2 regions of the Rothia sp. HMSC071F11 genome follow, and region 2 is predicted to be linked to the other one. Evidence: riboswitches for the same ligand, from Rfam matches in the RefSeq annotation. Region 2 holds a riboswitch; the other holds the start of a gene.
The links. Region 2 has a riboswitch for thiamine pyrophosphate ahead of HMPREF2554_RS00060 (ECF transporter S component). Riboswitches for the same ligand answer to the same signal wherever they lie in the genome.
Positions count from the first base shown of each region.

Region 1 (9,229 bases), on a different contig from region 2:
TGCGCTTGTTGGGCAGCTGCGTACATTTATTAACTCGCTCAACACCGACAGCCCATTCGTACGTAAACACCTACATGCGGTACAGCGCATGCAGGATGAAAGTATCTGGTCTTCCGCGCTCAATGCTGAAGCCCAAGAACAATTACTCTCACTTGCTGAGCTAGGCGGCAATATTGGTGAAGGCGCTCCCGTTGCGCTTTCCTTCGACCTCACGATACGTAAGCTACAATTAGATCTGCTGGACGGCAATATTGCGGCGGCAAAACCGCGGTTGGAACGCATCCGGAAAATCGCTCTGGGTCTTAACAAACTTGTTGATACTATCCCTGATGTCGAACGGCAGAAAGCGCATTTTGATTATGTACTTTCGGAAGCCTGGGGACCGCAAGTTTCTCTCGCATACCTTGAGTCTATTCGCCAAGATGTACGCGGTCTTCTATCTTTACTCTCAAAGAGCGAGCGCAAGCCTTTCTATACCGATTTCGCCGATCATGCGCACGAGAGCGTTGAAACAGAGATTCTGCTCAATACAACCGGTACCGTGAGTCCGCAGGAGTTTGAGGCTAAAATCCAGTACCGTATGCGTGAGCTGCTGGATAACCCTGCCGTGCAGAAAGCTCGTAAAGGCTACGCGCTCAATGACGCTGATATGCAGGAACTCGATGCCGCTTTTGTAGCATCCGGCGAATTCACGGTTGATGATATTCTGACTGTTCGGCAGGACCACCCGAACCTAGGGCTTTATGTGCGTTCTATGGTGGGCATGGATCGTAAGGCTGTGCAGAAACATCTCAAAGAGTTTATTCGAGAGGACACCACGCAAGCTCAGCTTGACCTTCTGAAGATGCTCACTGATGCGCTTGTTGACGATGGTACGGTAGAGCCGAAAGCCCTCTACGGCATCCCATATTCTGATGAATACACAATCGACTACGTATGGACGAGTCGAGTTGCTCAAACCGTGAAGAATATTAATGATGGACTACCCCAGAGCGTGCAGGGTTCTTAATTCTTATTATCTGCCCATGTAAAAAAGGCTCTTTATCCAAATCAAGCGGTGAAAAATACGCTTTATATGGATAAAGAGCCTTTTTTACTTTTTCGCGTGGGGTCCGGATGGTGTGAGATTACCGCAACGCTCTATGAGCCTGGTCGAAGAAGTCACGTTCATATAGGCATGCGCTCATATATGCCTGAGCGGCGGCAACACGCTGACTGGGGGAAGCCTGCTCAAATGCTTCCTCAACAACCGCCACGCAGCGGCGCACATCTGCAGCAAACTCTTCGCCGCCATACACCGAAATCCAGGAATTATACGGATGTTCCTCGTGGGTTTTCTCCAAAAGCCGGTAACCGATCTCAAGGTACAGCCAGTAGCATGGAAGCGCCGCAGCTGCGCCCACCACATAATCCTCACCAGCAGCAGTAGCACGTAAAAAGTTCGTGTACCCCATTGTCACTGCCGAAGGCGCACCACGCCGAATACCACCCTGCTCCGCAGGAATAGCGGGATGCGCCGCCAACCATTCATCGTGCAAAAGCGATTCCTCAACAATTGCCGCCTGGGCACCCGCAGCCCAATGCACCTGACCTTGCGATGAGGTGGCACGTGCCGCAAGAGTAGCTAAGGCGCGAGAATACTGGGCAAGGTACTGCGCATCTTGGTCAAGGTAGAAGCCGAATAAATCTTCGTCAAGCGTGCCGTCGCCCAGCCCGCGAATAAAGGGCAAATCGAGAATGTCACGCCAGATATCACCGGTAGCTTGCCACAGGGCGGCAGTCCACGGACCCGCCGGGGCTACCTTCGGCTCTGGGGATTTCCGCTGCGCAGGTTTCACCAAATTCTTGGGACTCTCGCCCGTAAGATTTTTATCAGCGTATAAGTGCTCCCACGGCTTCGTATCGGCTGCATGCTCCAAACGGCGAGCACGTGCCTGATGATCAACCGGTCCGTGACCCTGCCCGCTGCCCACGTGCAGTTCCTCACCAGCGATAATAGCTTCGTTGAGCCACCGGGTGCTCCATGCCAGCGCGTTCGTGAGTACTCGTACACTCAGCTCATTATTGCCATTCACAAGAGCAAGTCCAAGGCGGGTAGCAAGACTTGATGAGAGTGAGCACCCGGTACCGTGGGTATTCTTCGTTTGGACGCGAGCAGTAGCCACATGTGTATGAGTTCCATCAGGAAAAACAGCCGAGTTTCCGGCGTCCTCCCCCGTCAGGTGACCGCCCTTAACAATCACGATCGTGCCAGTGCTCCCCGCGAGCTGAGCCGCCTGGTTATGCGCCTCCTTCAAAGTCTGGGCAGGGTTGCTCTCACAGAGCACCGCGAGTTCGGCGATATTCGGAGTGATAACATCTGCCTGCGCCACCAATTCGCGCAGTGCCTGCTCGGCGTCTTGACTAATCAGGCGATCGCCACTGGAGGCAACCATCACCGGATCAAGTACCACCACTGGTACCGGATGTTCTGCAAGCCAGGTCTTGACGGTAGTGATAGTTTCAACATCGCCGAGCATACCAATTTTAACGGCATCCACAGTCACATCGTCGAAAACTGCCGCAAGCTGTTCTTGTAAAAACTCGGTGGGTGGAGCAAAAATGCTGCGAACCCCTTGTGTATTCTGTGCGACAAGCACGGTTGTGGCGCACATACCGTAACCACCGCTTGCGGCAATAGACTTGAGATCGGCCTGGATTCCAGCACCGCCTGTAGGGTCGGTTCCGGCAATGGAAAGCACACGAGGCGTAGATGTGTTTAATAGCGTCATAGCTATAAGTCTCCTTGGGATGGGCGTGGCATCGCTGCAAACGCACCACGCTATCTAGATAATGATGAATCGGGTGTTTCAGAAAGAAGGTTAAGGCTGCTCTGCCACGGTTCGATATCCCTTCGCTAGTTCTAACTAGAGCAGGTTCAATGGGTATATCTCAGCTCCAGATCACAGCGCCGTGCTGTGTATCCGTTACAAAATGGAGCACCCCATATCGCGTTTTCACTGTAGCATATACCGTTGGGCCCAATAGGTTCACGGACTTTATGTGTCATTGCCGTGCACATATCTCTAAGTTTTGGTAATTTTCAAACTCTTATAAAGTAATATTTCTTATTCTTTACATGTAACAGTACTGTTGAAAAGGGTCGCGCTCCCCTGCGGCCTGCTGTATATTCACCCAACCACGAAAGTTCACTGATGAGCATTCCTGCCCTTAGGCACAACAGTGTGCCTCAAAAAGTCCTCAACCGTCGTGCCCTGATAGCCTTCGCATCGGGGATCTGCGTTACTGAGTTCCTGACCGCTTGCGGAGAGCAAGCACATGAGACGGCACCTGCTCGTGCCGAAACATCCAACACCACAGACGGTAGCTCCAGCCCACATGGTACCGAATCTGCCTCACCTGAGGCCCAGGCGCATCCGACCTTCACTAAGGGTTATTCTGGTGGCTCTGAAGCGCCCAAAGGTGAGTACCGTCCTGCAGACGAAAAAGGACCCGCGCAGAATGTCCCCAAGCCCAAAAAGCCCGAAGACATTGGGATTGAGACACCGGAGGCGCTTTTTCACTTTATTCAGTATTGGAACGACCTGCGGAATTACGCTATACAGACTGGAGACGTACAACCATATGCTGACTATACGTCTGAAGGTTATAAAGAAGAGGAAGAGATTGCCAACTATGTCTATAGGCTCTACCAAAAGGGAGGATGGGCAGTTGGTGGTACTAGAAAACTCACCTTTGACCCGTCCACTCTGATATCGCCAAGCGATCACGTTTACCTCATCATCGGAAATATTATCGCTAACGACGTCGTCTACTTAGATAACGAAGACTATAAGACCCATACCTATCCCTTGTCCGAACAAAATAAGAACACTATCGAGTTCGGTATCGTTTTCAAATCAACTGGTCACTGGGCATTTGCTGGGATGGAAAAAGTTGAGCTCAAATAAGAAACGCGTTTTTTGCGCTATAACAGTAATTTTCTTCTGTACAGTGTCATACTCTTCTTCTGCTGCAAACGACTATTCAGGCAATATCCACGGAGGTAAACTCACGGTTAAGGGAACCTCGTCTTCCAGCAATTCACAACAGCCTAACGAACCTCATACGGTACCTCAACAAAGTAATGGATATCGAGATACTGACGCGAAGCAAGGTATCGCCGATACAGGCTCTAACGCTCCCGCAACCGTGAGTAGTGTAGGAAATACCTTCGATGTCTACAATGGCAATGCTTCTAAAGATGCGCCCTGTCTCTACCAAGGGAAACCCGGTAAAGTAGCCCGTGTTCCCCTACCCATTGACGATTCAGGCAACTATAAACAATACGGTGTCGTTCAGTCAGGAAACGGCGGTATAACGTGCGTTCCCAACGATCCTGCAGACCAAAACACACCTGAAAACGAACCTACTGCCGATAACGCCCAAGTTCGCACCCAAAAGATAGAGCACCAGGTTCGGGAGCAACTCGCCGAACTTACCACCACAAAACCCGCACTACATTTCGACGGGCATGAGCCCCACGTCAATACCGGGATCAACACAAACTTCTATGTGACCGGTGTTAAAACCGAAGCACGTGATACTACTATCCTCGATGAAGAAGTCACGATAGAAGCTGTTCCCGTTGCCTATACCTATGAGTACGGTGCCGGCGACCCTGTGTACACAACGCGGGATTCAGGAACCGCGCAAGGCTCTGTCTGGGACAAGAGCAAACGTAACTTTAAACCCACCGACACCAGCTATGCTTTCAAAGAATCCGGCAACTATCATGCTTACGTTACTGTCACCTATCAGGGTCGGTACCGTCTCAAAGGTGGAGATTGGAATATTGTTGGCTCGCTTACGGTTCGCAGTGATCCCACTCTAGTACGCGTGTGGGATACCGAGGTGCATTCTGTAGGTAAAACCTGCCACGAAGACCCTGGTGCTCGAGGATGCCCAGCACATCCGGATGAGCCCGATCGTAATAACCCGAATCCAAAGTTAACGCAGCCTGACCCGGTGACAGGGCAGCATTGGCATCGCGATGACTCGGGAGCAGGCGATACCGAATGGCGGCTCCATAAGAAAAAATAAATCCCAACTAACTCTATAACCTGTCCGAGCGTCGTACACTTTTCTTCTCTATCGTGCCGTTGTGCCCATCTACGAGAGGGGCAGAGAGTGTACGGCTTTTGACTATCATCTTCTAGGTCAGAGCGAAAATCTCAGCGGGCGTGCCCTCAGCAGTAATCATGCCTTCCTGAAGCAAAACGGCGCGGTCTGCCAGAGAGGCGATACGCGCATCGTGCGAAATAATCAACACAGCACGATTCGCGAGCACGGCCTGTAATGATTCGGTCGCGTTCACAAGCTCAAGCTGGGTGGTTGATTCATCAAGAATCACCGCGTGAGGGTTTGCCGCGACGATGCGCGCTAAAGCAAGCTGCTGAATCTGGTCACGGGTGAGTTCGTGCTCTCCCGTACCGATGCGCGTCTTCAACCCTTGGGGAAGCTCACGCCACCAACGAGCGCTAACAGCATCCAGAGCTTCACCGATCTGTTTCTCGGTGGCTTCTGGTACTACAGCGGTGAAATTATCAATAACGGTACCAAAGAAAATATGCGCTTCTTGGGTACAAACCAGTAGTCGCGGCCTACCATCTTCGTACTTGTCGGTTGGAAATTCCCCATTGCCAACTGGTTTTCCCAGCACACGGATTGTACCGTCAAGCGCGCTCAAGGAACCACCAATGAGCCTTGCAAGCGTGGTTTTTCCAGAGCCAGAACGCCCAACTAACGCTAAGCACTCCCCAGGCGCAATCTTTAGATTAATATCAGTCAGTACAAGCGCATCTGAAGAATAACCGTACGACACATGGGAGCATTCGATTACATGTGTGGTATTCCCCAAAGTTTCATGATGTTGTGCTCTACGAATATCTTTGCGCCGAGCACGCTGCGCTTGCGCCAGATTAATAATCCCGAACACGCGCCCCATATTAACCAGCATTATGCGTATATTGCCCACGTGATGCCCCAAAATATCCGCCATAGTTCTCAGGCTGAAAACCATAATGGATGCAGTCGCCAAGGCACCCCAGGTTGCCCACCCTTGCATGACGCAGAAGGACCCCCAGAGCAAGCAGATAACGGTAGGGAACCACGCATTCAGAGCATCAAGCGTGTAATAATTCTGGCGTATACGCACCATCTTGAGTGTAGCCCGATAACGCCGATCGTTATCAGCCTCGAATGTTTCGTTGCGGGCATCATGCACCCCAAGTTCACGAATGGTGGATGCGCCCCGGACGTTCTCGGTCAGCACGCTATTAAGCTCGCTCGTAATCTCCTGCACGCTCTGATTTTCACGGGCAAGACGCGGCAGAAAATATCCCATCAGCAAGCCCAAGCCGATAATCATAGGCAGGAAGATAACGCTCAGAGGTATGCTGAGTGCGGCAAGTGAAACCATAGAAACTACGAAATACAGAATCACAAAAAGAATTTCGAGCAGGTCAAAGCTGACGGCGTTCGAGGCTGAAGACAGGTCATCAGTTACTCGTGTGAGCAGGTCGCCGCTGCCGGATTCCTCGACGGTTCGCGCATCAAGATTTAGAGTTGCATCGATGGTATCTATACTTGCTTGGCGTGTTACGAGGGCGCCAAGACGGGCGGCGCTGTACATAGCCAAAAGCATCACGATGGCTTGAGCAACAGTAGCGGCAAGAATGATCAATACAGGTTTCCACGGAAATTGCGCATACTTACCAGCCACAACGTCGTCAACAGTTGCACCAATCTGCAGAGGCACTACCGCGCCCATGACGCTGCTCAACACATAAACCATAAAAGTGAAGAATGCACGCCCTCTATAACGCACAATATAAGAACCCATTTTCTGCACAACCACACGGGGCGGTTCGGTTGGTAACTTAGACATGATTTACCCTCTGGGTTTCGATATTGTTATCTCGCGCAATACGCCGAGATACTTCTGCAGTTGTCGAAATAATGTAAATAGTCTCAAAGCCCGCAAGCAGCCCAGGATAGAGCTCTGGTGCTGCAGGCGTGCCCACACATTCCTCAAGTCTGTCGTAAATATATTTCTGGCTTGGCTCATCCACAGAATTAAGGGGCTCAGTCAAAATGAGTATTTGGGTGTCCTGAGCGAGAGCACGCGCAAGAGCTAAACGTTGGCGTTGTCCGCCCGAAAGGTTAGCCCCTTCGCTAGTGATCAGCGCTTCAAAATATTCATCTGGATTTCGCCCACCCAAACGGTAAGCAATTTCGCTAGAGTCGGTTATCTGAAGGAGAGCTTCATCTTTCGCTTGCGCAGCTATAGTATCTTCGGGCGGTACGGTGCCCAGACGTAGGTGATTCCGCAAAGTTCCGGCGAAAATCATAGGGTTAGGCTCACTTAGTAGGATTCGCTGTTTATCCGGCAGTTTTTCGGCAGCGAGCGCACGCACATGTTCGACAAGCGATTCTGCATACTCTTGAGCAGTCAGCTGCCAATGTCGAGGATTGATGTATACAATGCGCGCGTTGCGTGCCTTTGCGGGAACCTGCGGGATATCGACGACCGGCATATCGTGTTCTTTCTCATGGCTCACATATGCTTCAAGTTCGGTATCTGTTCGCGGTTCTTTAAGCACACCTTTACGTACCCCGGCGTACCCTTCAAGCCGAGCGACTTTAGCCAGCCCCACCTTGGCGTAACGCCATTCGGTGAGAAAGTTTTGTGAAATCCAGACGGGCCCACCCATCATGGCGATAATAGAAGCAACCGTTACTAGGGAAGCAGCTGGAACATCAGGTACCCAGCGTCCGTTCTCAACGTGTCCCGTCAGCGCGAAACCAATACCAAGCAGGGTGACTGTTCCGCTGAGGAATACGCGGATAAGGAACATCCAGCGATGAGTTTTCTCATACTCCATGAGAGCATCGAAAACATCATCTGCTCCCTGGTGATAGCGCTCGCGCATTTGCTGTTCAGCGCCCAGTCCTGTGATGGTGCGTAGTCCTGTTGCTATATCTGAGGCACGCGAAGAATTTTCACCATCTTTCGCGCGGTAGACGCCCACTTTACTTTCCATGAAGGTGGAGTATTTCGCCAGAACCCATATCACTAAGGCTGTTCCGGTAAGAGTCACCGCCGCAGTGAGCGGACTAATGAGCCACAACTGTATAGCGCCTAAAGTTGCGATAATCATGGCGTTAGTGAAGAGAGGGATTGAGAAGAATACTGCGCTGATACGGCGCACGTCTTTGCTCATAACGGTAACCATCTCACCCGCATTGTTCTTATGCGCTGCGCGGTTGAGCAGGGCGTTAATATAGGTGCGCCAGTCGCGGTCTAGCTCGGCACCAAATTTCATGGATGCGCCCCACCCAAAATATTCGTTGAGCGCGATAAACCCGATGGAGACGACAACGACCCAAAACAGCAGCCAAGCATCAGCCGTGTGTCCTGCGATTTGGTGATTGATAAAAGTGCCCACGACAACAGGAATGCCGATAGCGCCGACACCCGCAGTAGTTTCTCCAAGCATGGGGATAACCCAACGGTACCAGGGATATTTATACCCGGGGGCACTCACGCGTAAAGATACCCGATTTTTCAGGTCATCGTCAGAAATACCTACCTTGGGGGTTTGTGAGGACTGTGTATGATTTTTCTGCTGGTTCTGCGTCGTCTTTGTACTAGTGGGAGCTTCTTCTGTACTTCTTTGGTGATACTGCTCGTCCGCATTCGCCATATGTGCCTCGCTTATACCCTCTATTTCATTAAATATTGAGGCTAACACATTTACCTTATATATGTGACATGTTGCATTGCAGATTTTATAGTTTTCTGCTGTAGCGCTTATTTTCACGAGGGCCTAAGAAAACTAGCTACGATAGTTTTGTAGACAATCTAGATGAAACATACTCAGCAGGGGATGTCACGCAGTAATTTTTGGTGCGAAGATTCAAGATGCTGATTCAATACGTTCATGTGCCGCGGTAGAGTACATTCTCCACTCCACGGTTCGATAGTTCTTGCGCGAGCGCCACAATTTTCTCCGGGGTGACATCGTGAATATCCGATGAGGTTTCAAGAAGTATTCCCTGATGCAGGGGTTTTCCTAAGTCGCTGATTAGTTCGCATACTGCTGGTTCGCTGAAATAGGTTTTCCATCCTAGAGATGGTGTATACGCTTCTCTCTTCGGTACAGCACGTAACCAAGTGGTTGTTGTC
Region 1 covers NZ_KV795756.1:627,761-636,989, forward strand. Annotated here, with positions in the region: gene HMPREF2554_RS07090 (DEAD/DEAH box helicase family protein) at 1-1,009, shown strand, start outside; gene HMPREF2554_RS07095 (bifunctional hydroxymethylpyrimidine kinase/phosphomethylpyrimidine kinase) at 1,128-2,771, opposite strand; TPP riboswitch at 2,872-2,996, opposite strand; gene HMPREF2554_RS07100 (DUF6318 family protein) at 3,195-3,950, shown strand; gene HMPREF2554_RS07105 (hypothetical protein) at 3,994-5,082, shown strand; gene HMPREF2554_RS07110 (ABC transporter ATP-binding protein) at 5,195-6,928, opposite strand; gene HMPREF2554_RS07115 (ABC transporter transmembrane domain-containing protein) at 6,921-8,747, opposite strand; gene HMPREF2554_RS07120 (hypothetical protein) at 8,983-9,229, opposite strand, start outside.
Region 1: linked by a shared signal. The riboswitch ahead of HMPREF2554_RS07095 (bifunctional hydroxymethylpyrimidine kinase/phosphomethylpyrimidine kinase) and the one ahead of HMPREF2554_RS00060 (ECF transporter S component) in region 2 are both predicted to bind thiamine pyrophosphate.

Region 2 (9,229 bases):
GAGGCAACCCAGTCTGTAGCGCACGCTATTGTGCTCACGGACGGGAGCGTGAATCTGTTTGACGAGCACCCCGACCTGGTGAACCCGTTCGGGATTCTGCAGATTCTTAATATTCAGAACGAGAAGCAGGCGTTGGAGACTCTGACGTCTAACCTGACGGTTGCTATGATTCAGCAGTTGGCGGGTAAGCGCACCATGCTGCATGCCGCCGCCATCGGCGACCCCGCTACGAAGCGCGCACTGGTGCTGGTGGGTGCTTCGGGGCGGGGGAAGACGACTGCCGCGCAGTATCTGGGGAAGAAGTTCACCTATCTGACGGACGAAACCACGATCGTGGGCGCCGACCGCGAGATTTACCCCTACCCAAAGCCGCTGTCGCTGGTAGTCTCTGATGACGAGCCGAAGGAACAGCGCAACCCTGTGGATCTGGGTCTGAACGCGGCGGACTGTGAGGATACGAGCTATACAGCCGCTCGCGTCGTCATGGTGGGGCGCACCGATGAGCCCACGAAACCCTATCTTGAGCGTGTGAGCCTGGGGGATGCGCTCATGTCGATTGCCGAGCAGACCTCCGGCGTGGCGCTCAACCCCGAGGGTGTGCTCTCGATTATTCGCCTGTTTGAGCAGTGCGGCGGCGTATGGCGGCTGGTGTATTCCGAGGTTGAAGATATTGAGCCGCTCGTGCGTGAACTTCTCGCCGAGGATGCCATGCTCCCGAACTCCGAGAGAGTGGACGAATACGAGACCTTTGAGGTGCCCGACCGCCTGCCGAACGTATACCCCAATGGCACGCAGGTTCTTCAGCGCATGTTCGGTACTACCGGGTACTTGGTGGATGGAGAAAGATTCCTGCTGCATCACGGAGATTCACTGGATGAGCTTTCCGCATTCGCAGCAGAGTGTTGGATTAACGCCGCTCACGAACTGACGGTGCGGGAGCACTACGAAGTCATGCGTGAGTTGTTTGAGGGGCTGCCCGAGGACGCGCATCGCCAGGTCGTTGAGCAGCTATCCGAAAGCGGCATACTCACGATGCGCACCGTAGACGACCCGCTGTATACCGAAGAAGACTCGAACTAAAAACCCAATAAATACGCGAGCAGATAGCAATCCGCTATCTGCTCGCGGGGTAAGACTTGCAGGTCAGGGGGGCGAGTAAAGAACTACCGCTGCGCCGCCTTGGACGCTTTCTTTTCGGCGCGGCGTGCCTTGCGCAGGTGAAGCGCTTGTGGCGATTCTAACGGCAGGGTCATGAGCAGGCCCGCCAACACCACGATCATAATGCCGACAATACCCCACACCTGGGCGTTGAAAATCGTGACAAACAGCCCGAACAGCATGGGTGCCAAGAAGCTGGTTGCACGCCCGGTCGTCGAATACAGCCCGAAGAGCTCACCTTCCGTACCGGGATCGGCGATACGCGCCAAGAAGGTACGCGACGAGGACTGCGCGGGCCCCACGAAGAGGGCGAGAATGAGTGCGCAAATCCAGAAGGTCATGGGGTAGGGGAACAAGAGCAGGGGTACGGCTGCGATCAGGATGGCCACCAGCGAGAAAATAATAATCTTTTTGGGCCCCAGATAGTCATCCAGGTACCCGCCCAGCACCGCGCCTACAGCGGCAACACCGTTGGCGGCAACACCAAAAATAATGACATCCGAGGTGCTGAACCCGAAGGAACCAGCCGCCAGCACGCCGCCGAAGGTGAAGATACCGGCTAAACCATCGCGGAAGATAGCGCTGGCACACAGGAAATAAAGGGTTTGCGGTGCCGTGGTGCGCAGCCGCATAATGGTGCGCCACAGCTCCTTGTAGGCTGCAAAAAGACCGCCTTGGCGTGCCGGAGAAAGCCTGGCTAGGCCGCGTTCTAAGAACCTGAGTTCACCTGTGGGAAGGACCTCCGGGAGCACCCGTTCGCGGCGGCGCATCCGAATTAGCAAAGGCGTGCAGAAGATCAGGCACCATAGGGCAGAAAACAGCGCCACTGCGCGAATATTGAAGGCGTTATCGGTGCTCAGGTGCAGCCCGTTAGGCTCAAGTACGAAGCCCCACAACACGATAATTAGGGCCACTAGGCCGCCCACATACCCCGCCGACCAACCGATCCCAGAGATTTTACCGATATTATTCGGGGTTGAAATGCGTGGAAGTATAGCGTTGTAATTCACGACCGCAAATTCGCTGAATACGCTCGCCGCAGATACGAGAATCACGCCCAGCCACAGATGCGCTTCATCGGGAAATACGAAAAAACACAGTCCAGAGAACGCCACCAGAGAAAGCGTATTAACACCTAACCAGAAAATACCTTTACCGGATTTATCGGCGCGCTGGCCCGAAACCGGAGCGAAAAAGGCAATACAGAACCCGGCAACGGTCAATCCCAGTGACAGTGCCGCCGATGCATCCTCGGTTGAGCCGAAGTAAGAGCTGGTGAGATAGACCGTAAAAATGAAGGTCATCATGATGGTGTCGAAGCTCGACGAGCCGACATCCCACAGCACCCAAGAGGCAACCGAACGGCGGCTGGTACTGTGGTCGGGAATGCGTCTAGTCATAACGGATGTGTTCACTTTCGTGTAAGACGCAGCTAGGCGCCCTCAATCTGGTGCTGGTTTCGTAGCTTACCCCGGCGACACTACCGTAGGCATCGCCTCCCAGCGTGCCGAGCGCCGTGTTCTTTTCTGAGCAGGAACATGATCAGCACATCGGAAAGGATGCGCACACCGCTGCAGCGTGAAGGCTGCGGGGGCGGCGCATCCACCCAAAATACACCGTGAAATTATGAGAAGAAACGGCGCTGTGCGCGGGCAATACCGACGCTTACCAGAGCACCCACCACGGAGGTGATGACGGTCCACACAATAACATTGCGCAGAGTGTCTTCGGACTCGGGACCGATGGTAGGAGGTTCGTTACCGGTCACACGTTTCCACGCTGCGCCAAGACCTTTGTTTGTCAGGGCGGCGGCGGCCATATTGGCACCGGTGATAGCAATCTTTGCTACGGGGTTCATATCTTCTCCTCAAAAATCAGAAGTGACTATCCCTAGCCTATCGGCTTTGCGGCTCAGATGCAGAGAACATGACCTGTTTTAACGCGCGTATACACGAAAAATCGGGGTAAAAACTCTAGAACGTGAGAAAAAGCACAGTATTGCGGGTCTGAAAGGCGTATACCAGCGGCAAATCAAGGAATCATATTACCGACCTGCCACACGTTCTTGTCATAAACCGATTCAAAAACTCAACGAACTCACAGAAAACGACTCATACAGCATAGAATGTAAACGTTTATAGGCTTCGAACTCTCGAAGCAACACGACAGGGGAGCGCCGCAGACGGGCGCTGAGAGTGCAACGCAGACCCTCGAACCTGATCCGGTTAGTACCGGCGTAGGGAGTCGAAATATGTTTTCTCAACACCCCACCCGCAACGGGTGTGGATGTTCCCCTTCCAATCATGGGAGGAAAATATGTCTCAAAAATCTCGCCTCAGCTGGCGGGTCAATGAAATCGTCATCGTCTCTGTAGTCGCCGCCGCCTGCGCGGTAATCTTCTGGATCTGGGATATTGCCGTAGACCCCGCCACTAAAACGCTCTTCGCAGCGGTCCCCGAATACCGACCCATCGTCGCCGGTATGTGGCTGCTCGCCGGTGTGCTCGGGGGGTACCTTATCCGCAAGCCCGGCGCTGCACTCTACTGCGAAATCGTTGCCGCCGTCATCTCCGTATTCCTCACCGGAGGCGCCTGGAGCCAATCAATCCTCATCGCCGGATTCTTCCAGGGAATCGGCGCTGAAATCGCCTTCGCCGTGTTCGGATACCGCGTCTGGAACCTCAGCACAGCAGCCTTCGCGGGCGCACTGAGCGGGCTTTTCATGGGCGTCAACGAAATCATCATCTACTACCCAGACATGGAAATCTTCAAAGCCGTCATCTACGTGGTATGCGCGGTCGTCTCAGGAATTGTACTCGCCGGGGTACTCTCCTGGGGACTCACGAAAGCACTCGCTAAAACCGGGGTACTCGCCTCACTGGCCTCCGGCGTGCAGGCACGTACCGTACGCGGATAACGGGCAGGCAGGCGTATGTCACAGCCTATCTCAACGCTCAAACCCTCAAATGCGGAACATCCTGAACCACCCGCAACCCAGGGTGCAACCATGACCGAACCACACAGTACCGCCCCCGATGCGCCCGCCCGCGGTGCCGCAATCGACCTTCACAACTTCGGTTGGCACCACCCCGGGCGCGAAAAACCAGCGTTCTCGAACGTGAACCTGCGCATCGAGCCCGGGCAGAAAGTACTGCTGCTGGGGCCCTCCGGCGCAGGAAAATCAACGCTCCTGCACGCTATCGCCGGGGTGCTGCACGATCACGACGGGCAGAGCCAAAGCGGCAGCGCGCGCATCGACGGCGTAGCCCCCGAAGACGCACGCGGACTCATCGGGCTCATGCAGCAAGACCCAGAATCATCGGTCGTACTTGCTCGTGTGGGCGATGACGTAGCCTTCGGCCCCGAAAACCTCGCGGTCGCACGCGAAGAAATCTGGGCGCGCGTTGATGATGCGCTCGCCGCCGTCGGGCTCGACTACCTGCCGCATGAGCATCCCACGAATGCGCTTTCTGGCGGTCAGAAACAACGCCTGGGGCTCGCCGGAATCCTGGCGATGCACCCGCGCGCCATTCTGCTGGACGAACCCACCGCGAACCTCGATCCAGAGGGCGTTCAACAGGTGCGCGATGCCGTGGTGCAGGCGGTCACGGCAACCGGTGCCACCCTGATCGTCGTCGAACACCGGGTGGGCGTGTGGGCGCAGCATATGGACCGCGTTATCGTGCTTGGTGCCGACGGAGGCATCACCCACGACGGCGCACCCGAAACCGTGCTCGCCCAAGCCCGCGAAACCCTCATTGCCAACGGCGTGTGGGTGCCCGGGTACGTTCCCGAACCCGCCGCCGCTACGGCACCGAGCGGGCGCATACTCCTGAGCGCCGAAAACCTTGCGATTACGCGGGAATTTCCGAGCAAAAAACAGTTACGGGCACGCCGACGACAGCTCAAAACCATGCTGGAACCCGCACCCGTGCCCCTGGATATTCCCGCCCTGCGCGGGGGTATTAACCTGAGCATTCGAGAAGGCGAGCACTTGAGCATCCTCGGCCCTAATGGTGCCGGAAAATCAACCCTCGCACTCACTCTCGCCGGGCTCCTCTACGCCCCCAACGGAACCCTGTACGCGCACGAAGCACTGCGCGAGTTCGACCAAAACCCAATGGCAGAAAGCTCCCTCACCCGCGAGAAAACAGCCGCCAGCTGGGATATTCCCTCCTGGAGTCCCGCCCAACTGCTCGGGCGCATCGGCTACGTTTTCCAAGAACCCGAATACCAATTCGTGCGCGGCAGCGTGCGCGAAGAACTCGAACTCGGCCCGTGCCGCCTCGCCGCCCTGCGCCGCGAAAAAATTGATGAGGATGCGCTCGCCGCCGCCACCGCATCCCTCGCCGAACGCTTGCGTTTAGACGGACTTTTAGACGCCAACCCGTTCACGCTTTCAGGCGGGCAAAAACGCCGACTGTCGGTCGCATCCGCTTTGGCGACGGCGCCGCGCGTGCTGATTCTTGACGAACCAACCTTCGGGCAGGATGCGAGCACCTGGGGCGAACTGGTGCGCTTGATTCGCGGGCTTCTCACGGAGGGGGTTGCGGTGATCTCGGTGACTCACGATCTCGAATTTACGGCGGCTTTGGGTGGGCGGAGCATCACGCTCGAAAGCTTGCCGCATGAGCCCGCAGACCGGGGCCTTCAGGGAGGGAAGTAGCGCATGAATACCGATTTTTTCGGGCCGAGTGCCGAGCGCAACAGCTGGTTTGGCGGGCTTAACGCGGGCGTCAAATTAGTGGTTGCGGGCGTGCTGGTTCTTGCGGCAATCCTCATTCAAGACCCGGTAACCGCGGCTATCATCTTTGGGCTGGAACTGCTGGGGTTCATTGCGGTCGGGTTTCGACCGGTAAACCTGCTGGCGCGCAGCTGGCCTATCCTGATAGCGGTGCTGAGCACCGGCTGGAGTGTGGCGATCCTTGTCAATAAAACCGGTGCCGTACTGCTCGATTTTGGGCTGAACACCATCACGGAAGGGTCACTCGCGGCGGCGTTTTCGATGATGATTCGTTCCCTGGCGATGATTCTGCCGACCTTCGCGTTTGTGCTCTCAACAGACCCAACCGACCTGGGCGATTCGCTTGCCCAAACTTTCCGCCTGCCCGCTCGTTTTGTGCTTGCCGCGTTGGCGGCGTTGCGCCTTGTCGGCATCCTGTTTGGGGAGTGGAATACGCTGGGGCAGGCACGGCGTGCACGCGGGCTGGGCGCGGGTCAGGGCCCGCTCGGGCGCATCAAAACCGGTGCCGGGCAGGCCTTCGCTCTCATGGTACAAGCGATTCGCCGCGGTTCGCGCCTTGCGGTCACAATGGAGGCGCGTGGTTTCGGCACCGGCAAACGCTCCTGGGCACGTGTGCCCGCCTATTCCCGGCGTGATGCGTATGTTGTGGTTGCCGCCGCCGTGATCGTGGCGTGCGCCTACGGGGTTTCGCTGGGACTGGGAACTCTGCGCTTCTTGTGGCAGTAGTCGTACCGAAGTTGCCGCTAGGTTCTCGGGTCTGAAAAACTGGGCTGAAGGCGCGGCGCAAGTATCAGTCTTGCGCCGCTAACCCTGCACCTTAGCCCTGTGCCAGGTATTCCAAGAACCGGTGCGTGAGCTGCGCATCGTGCGCTAATGCCGTACCGTTCAGATGCGTGACCGGGGCGAGCAGACGCACCGAGGAGGCGAGCCACACCCCATCTGACTCGAAAAGATCCTGCGGGTACAGCGGACCGTAGCCCAGTTCCCAGCCGTCGCGCCGCGCCGCCTCAAAAATAGCGCCCTGCGTGGTACCGGGCAGGATTCCGTGGTTCGGTTCGGGGGTGTACAGCGTCTTTACACCGTTTTCGATACGCGCCATCAGCACCGACGAAGTTGCCCCCTCCAGAATGCGGCGGTTGTCGGTCATAAAAATCGCGTCATCCGCACCCCGGCTGTGCACATACCGCAAAACCGCCATATTGACTGCGTACGACAGTGTTTTCGCGCCCGCCAGCAGCCACGGGTATGCGGTGTTGTCGGCAGGGTCGTGCCCGCGCGGCAGCAGCATGGCCTTCACGCCGTTCTGCCGCTGATTCACGGTAGTTTCGGGTACCGGGGATGCGATCAGCAGGGTGTATGGTCCGGCGGGCATTCCCGCAGAGGCATTCGGCAGCCCGCGCGAGATAATGATTTTGACGATATGCTCTTCGCCAAGTTCAGTGTGGGCGCCGGGCACGGCTTGGGCGAGAAGGTTTGCCAGCGCATCCTGAAGCTGGTGCAGGTCGGGTTCGGGCAGGTCGAGCATACGCGCCGAAGATTCGAGTCGGGCGAGGTGCATATCAAGTTTTCGCACCCGCCGATCAACGGCGAGCATGGTCTCAAAAACGCCGTCGCCACGGGTAAATCCTTGGTCTTCCACACCGATAAGCGGCTGGGTGGGGTCTACGGAAACGCCTTGCGGGTTCTCTGAATTTAGGAGCATCACGGAACTAGTCATGTTTCCAGTGTAGTGGCTCACGTGCCCTCACCGCAGTGCACGCCGAGCGGGCCCAGCTCCCAGGTGGCGCTTTCGGCGATAAAGTATATGTCTGCCTCGGCGATGTCCTCGAAGGTTTCGGGGTTGTCGTTGTACCCTTCGACGTCGAGCCCGATTTTGCCGTCCCGTTCGAGAGTATGAACTCCGCTGCATATGCTGATGAACGGGCCTTGCACCCGGTAGTCCGAAATATTTTTCAGGGTTACGGTGACGTTCCGCCAGACGTCGTCGTTAGCAGCTTTCTCCCAGCCGCCGTCTACATGGTTCCAGTCCACCGCGCAGAACCGCAGACGAACAGCTGTTCCACTTGCATAGGTTACGGTGATCGAATCCAGCCAGCAGTCGTAGAAGTGGTTGAACCGTTCGATGATCTCTGCACTTGTGAGGTTTTCGTCGGGGCTCACGGTCAGTCTCCTTAAAATCTTAGGATTTATCAGAATACCAGCAGCTAGGGCGATGACGAGGAGAAGCGGGTTTCTGCTCGAAAATGATGATATTTTTTCACCTTTTCGGCAAAAACCCGCTTCTTGGGTATCAACGTATTAACATGCTTGATGCGAAGCGCTAGCCCCCACCTTCGCCGCCGTCTGCCGCATAGTCGGCGTCCTTACGCGGGGTTGTGAAGAGCACAAGCGCGGTCATCAGTGCGAAGCCCAGAATTGAGAACGCCATCGGCATATAGGAACCCTCGCCGCCCAGCGAAACCAAGGGCGCGGCAAGTCCGCCCAGAAGCGCCTGAATCGTGCCCATGACGGCGGATGCGCTGCCCGCCATATGGCGCGCCTCGTTCAGCGCCAGCGCCGAGGAGTTACCGAAAATCAGACCCACTGAGCAGGTGAGGCAGAACAGCAGAATCAGGGTGGGCCACAGCGAAATACCCAGCGCGAATGAGATAGTCAGCAGACTTGAGACCGTCAGAAGAGAAATCACGCCGATATTGACGATCACGCGCTGACCGATACGGCCAACCAGTGCGGTTGCCAGCGAGCTCATTGCCACAATGCCCAGGGAGTTCACCCCGAAGGCGAGAGTAAACTGCCCGGCATTGAGACCCAGAATGTTCTGGAGCACGAAAGTGGAACCCGAAATATATGAGAACATTGCGCCGAAGGCAAAGCACATGGTGAGGGAAAAACCCATGTAGCGGCGGATTTTGAACACTTTCGGAATCTCGGAGTAGACACTCAGCGCGGTACCTTTGTACCGTTTTTCAACGGGAAGAGTCTCGCGCAGAATGAAAATCACGGCGAGCATGAGCAGCGCGGTCACTACGGTGAGCACATGGAAAATATTGCGCCACGTGCCCCACGACAGCACCCATCCGCCGAAGAGCGGCGCCAGAACGGGGGCAAACCCGTTAATCATCATCATGACGCCCATGAGCTTGGCGGTTGCCAGCCCTTTGGTGGTATCTGCAACGATCGAGCGGGCGAGTACTGCGCCGATAGCACCGCTGAAGCCCATGAGGAAACGCGCCGCAATGAAGACCTCAATGCTGGGCGAGAATCCGCACAGTGCGGTCGCAATAAAGCAGACTACGGAACCAATCAGAAGGGGCTTGCGGCGGCCGGT
Region 2 covers NZ_KV795723.1:3,384-12,612, reverse strand. Annotated here, with positions in the region: gene HMPREF2554_RS00075 (hypothetical protein) at 1-1,080, shown strand, start outside; gene HMPREF2554_RS00070 (MFS transporter) at 1,164-2,558, opposite strand; gene HMPREF2554_RS00065 (DUF4235 domain-containing protein) at 2,783-3,016, opposite strand; TPP riboswitch at 3,316-3,418, shown strand; gene HMPREF2554_RS00060 (ECF transporter S component) at 3,475-4,074, shown strand; gene HMPREF2554_RS00055 (ABC transporter ATP-binding protein) at 4,165-5,823, shown strand; gene HMPREF2554_RS00050 (energy-coupling factor transporter transmembrane component T family protein) at 5,827-6,627, shown strand; gene HMPREF2554_RS00045 (aminotransferase class IV) at 6,719-7,618, opposite strand; gene HMPREF2554_RS00040 (regucalcin) at 7,636-8,061, opposite strand; gene HMPREF2554_RS00035 (multidrug effflux MFS transporter) at 8,222-9,229, opposite strand, start outside.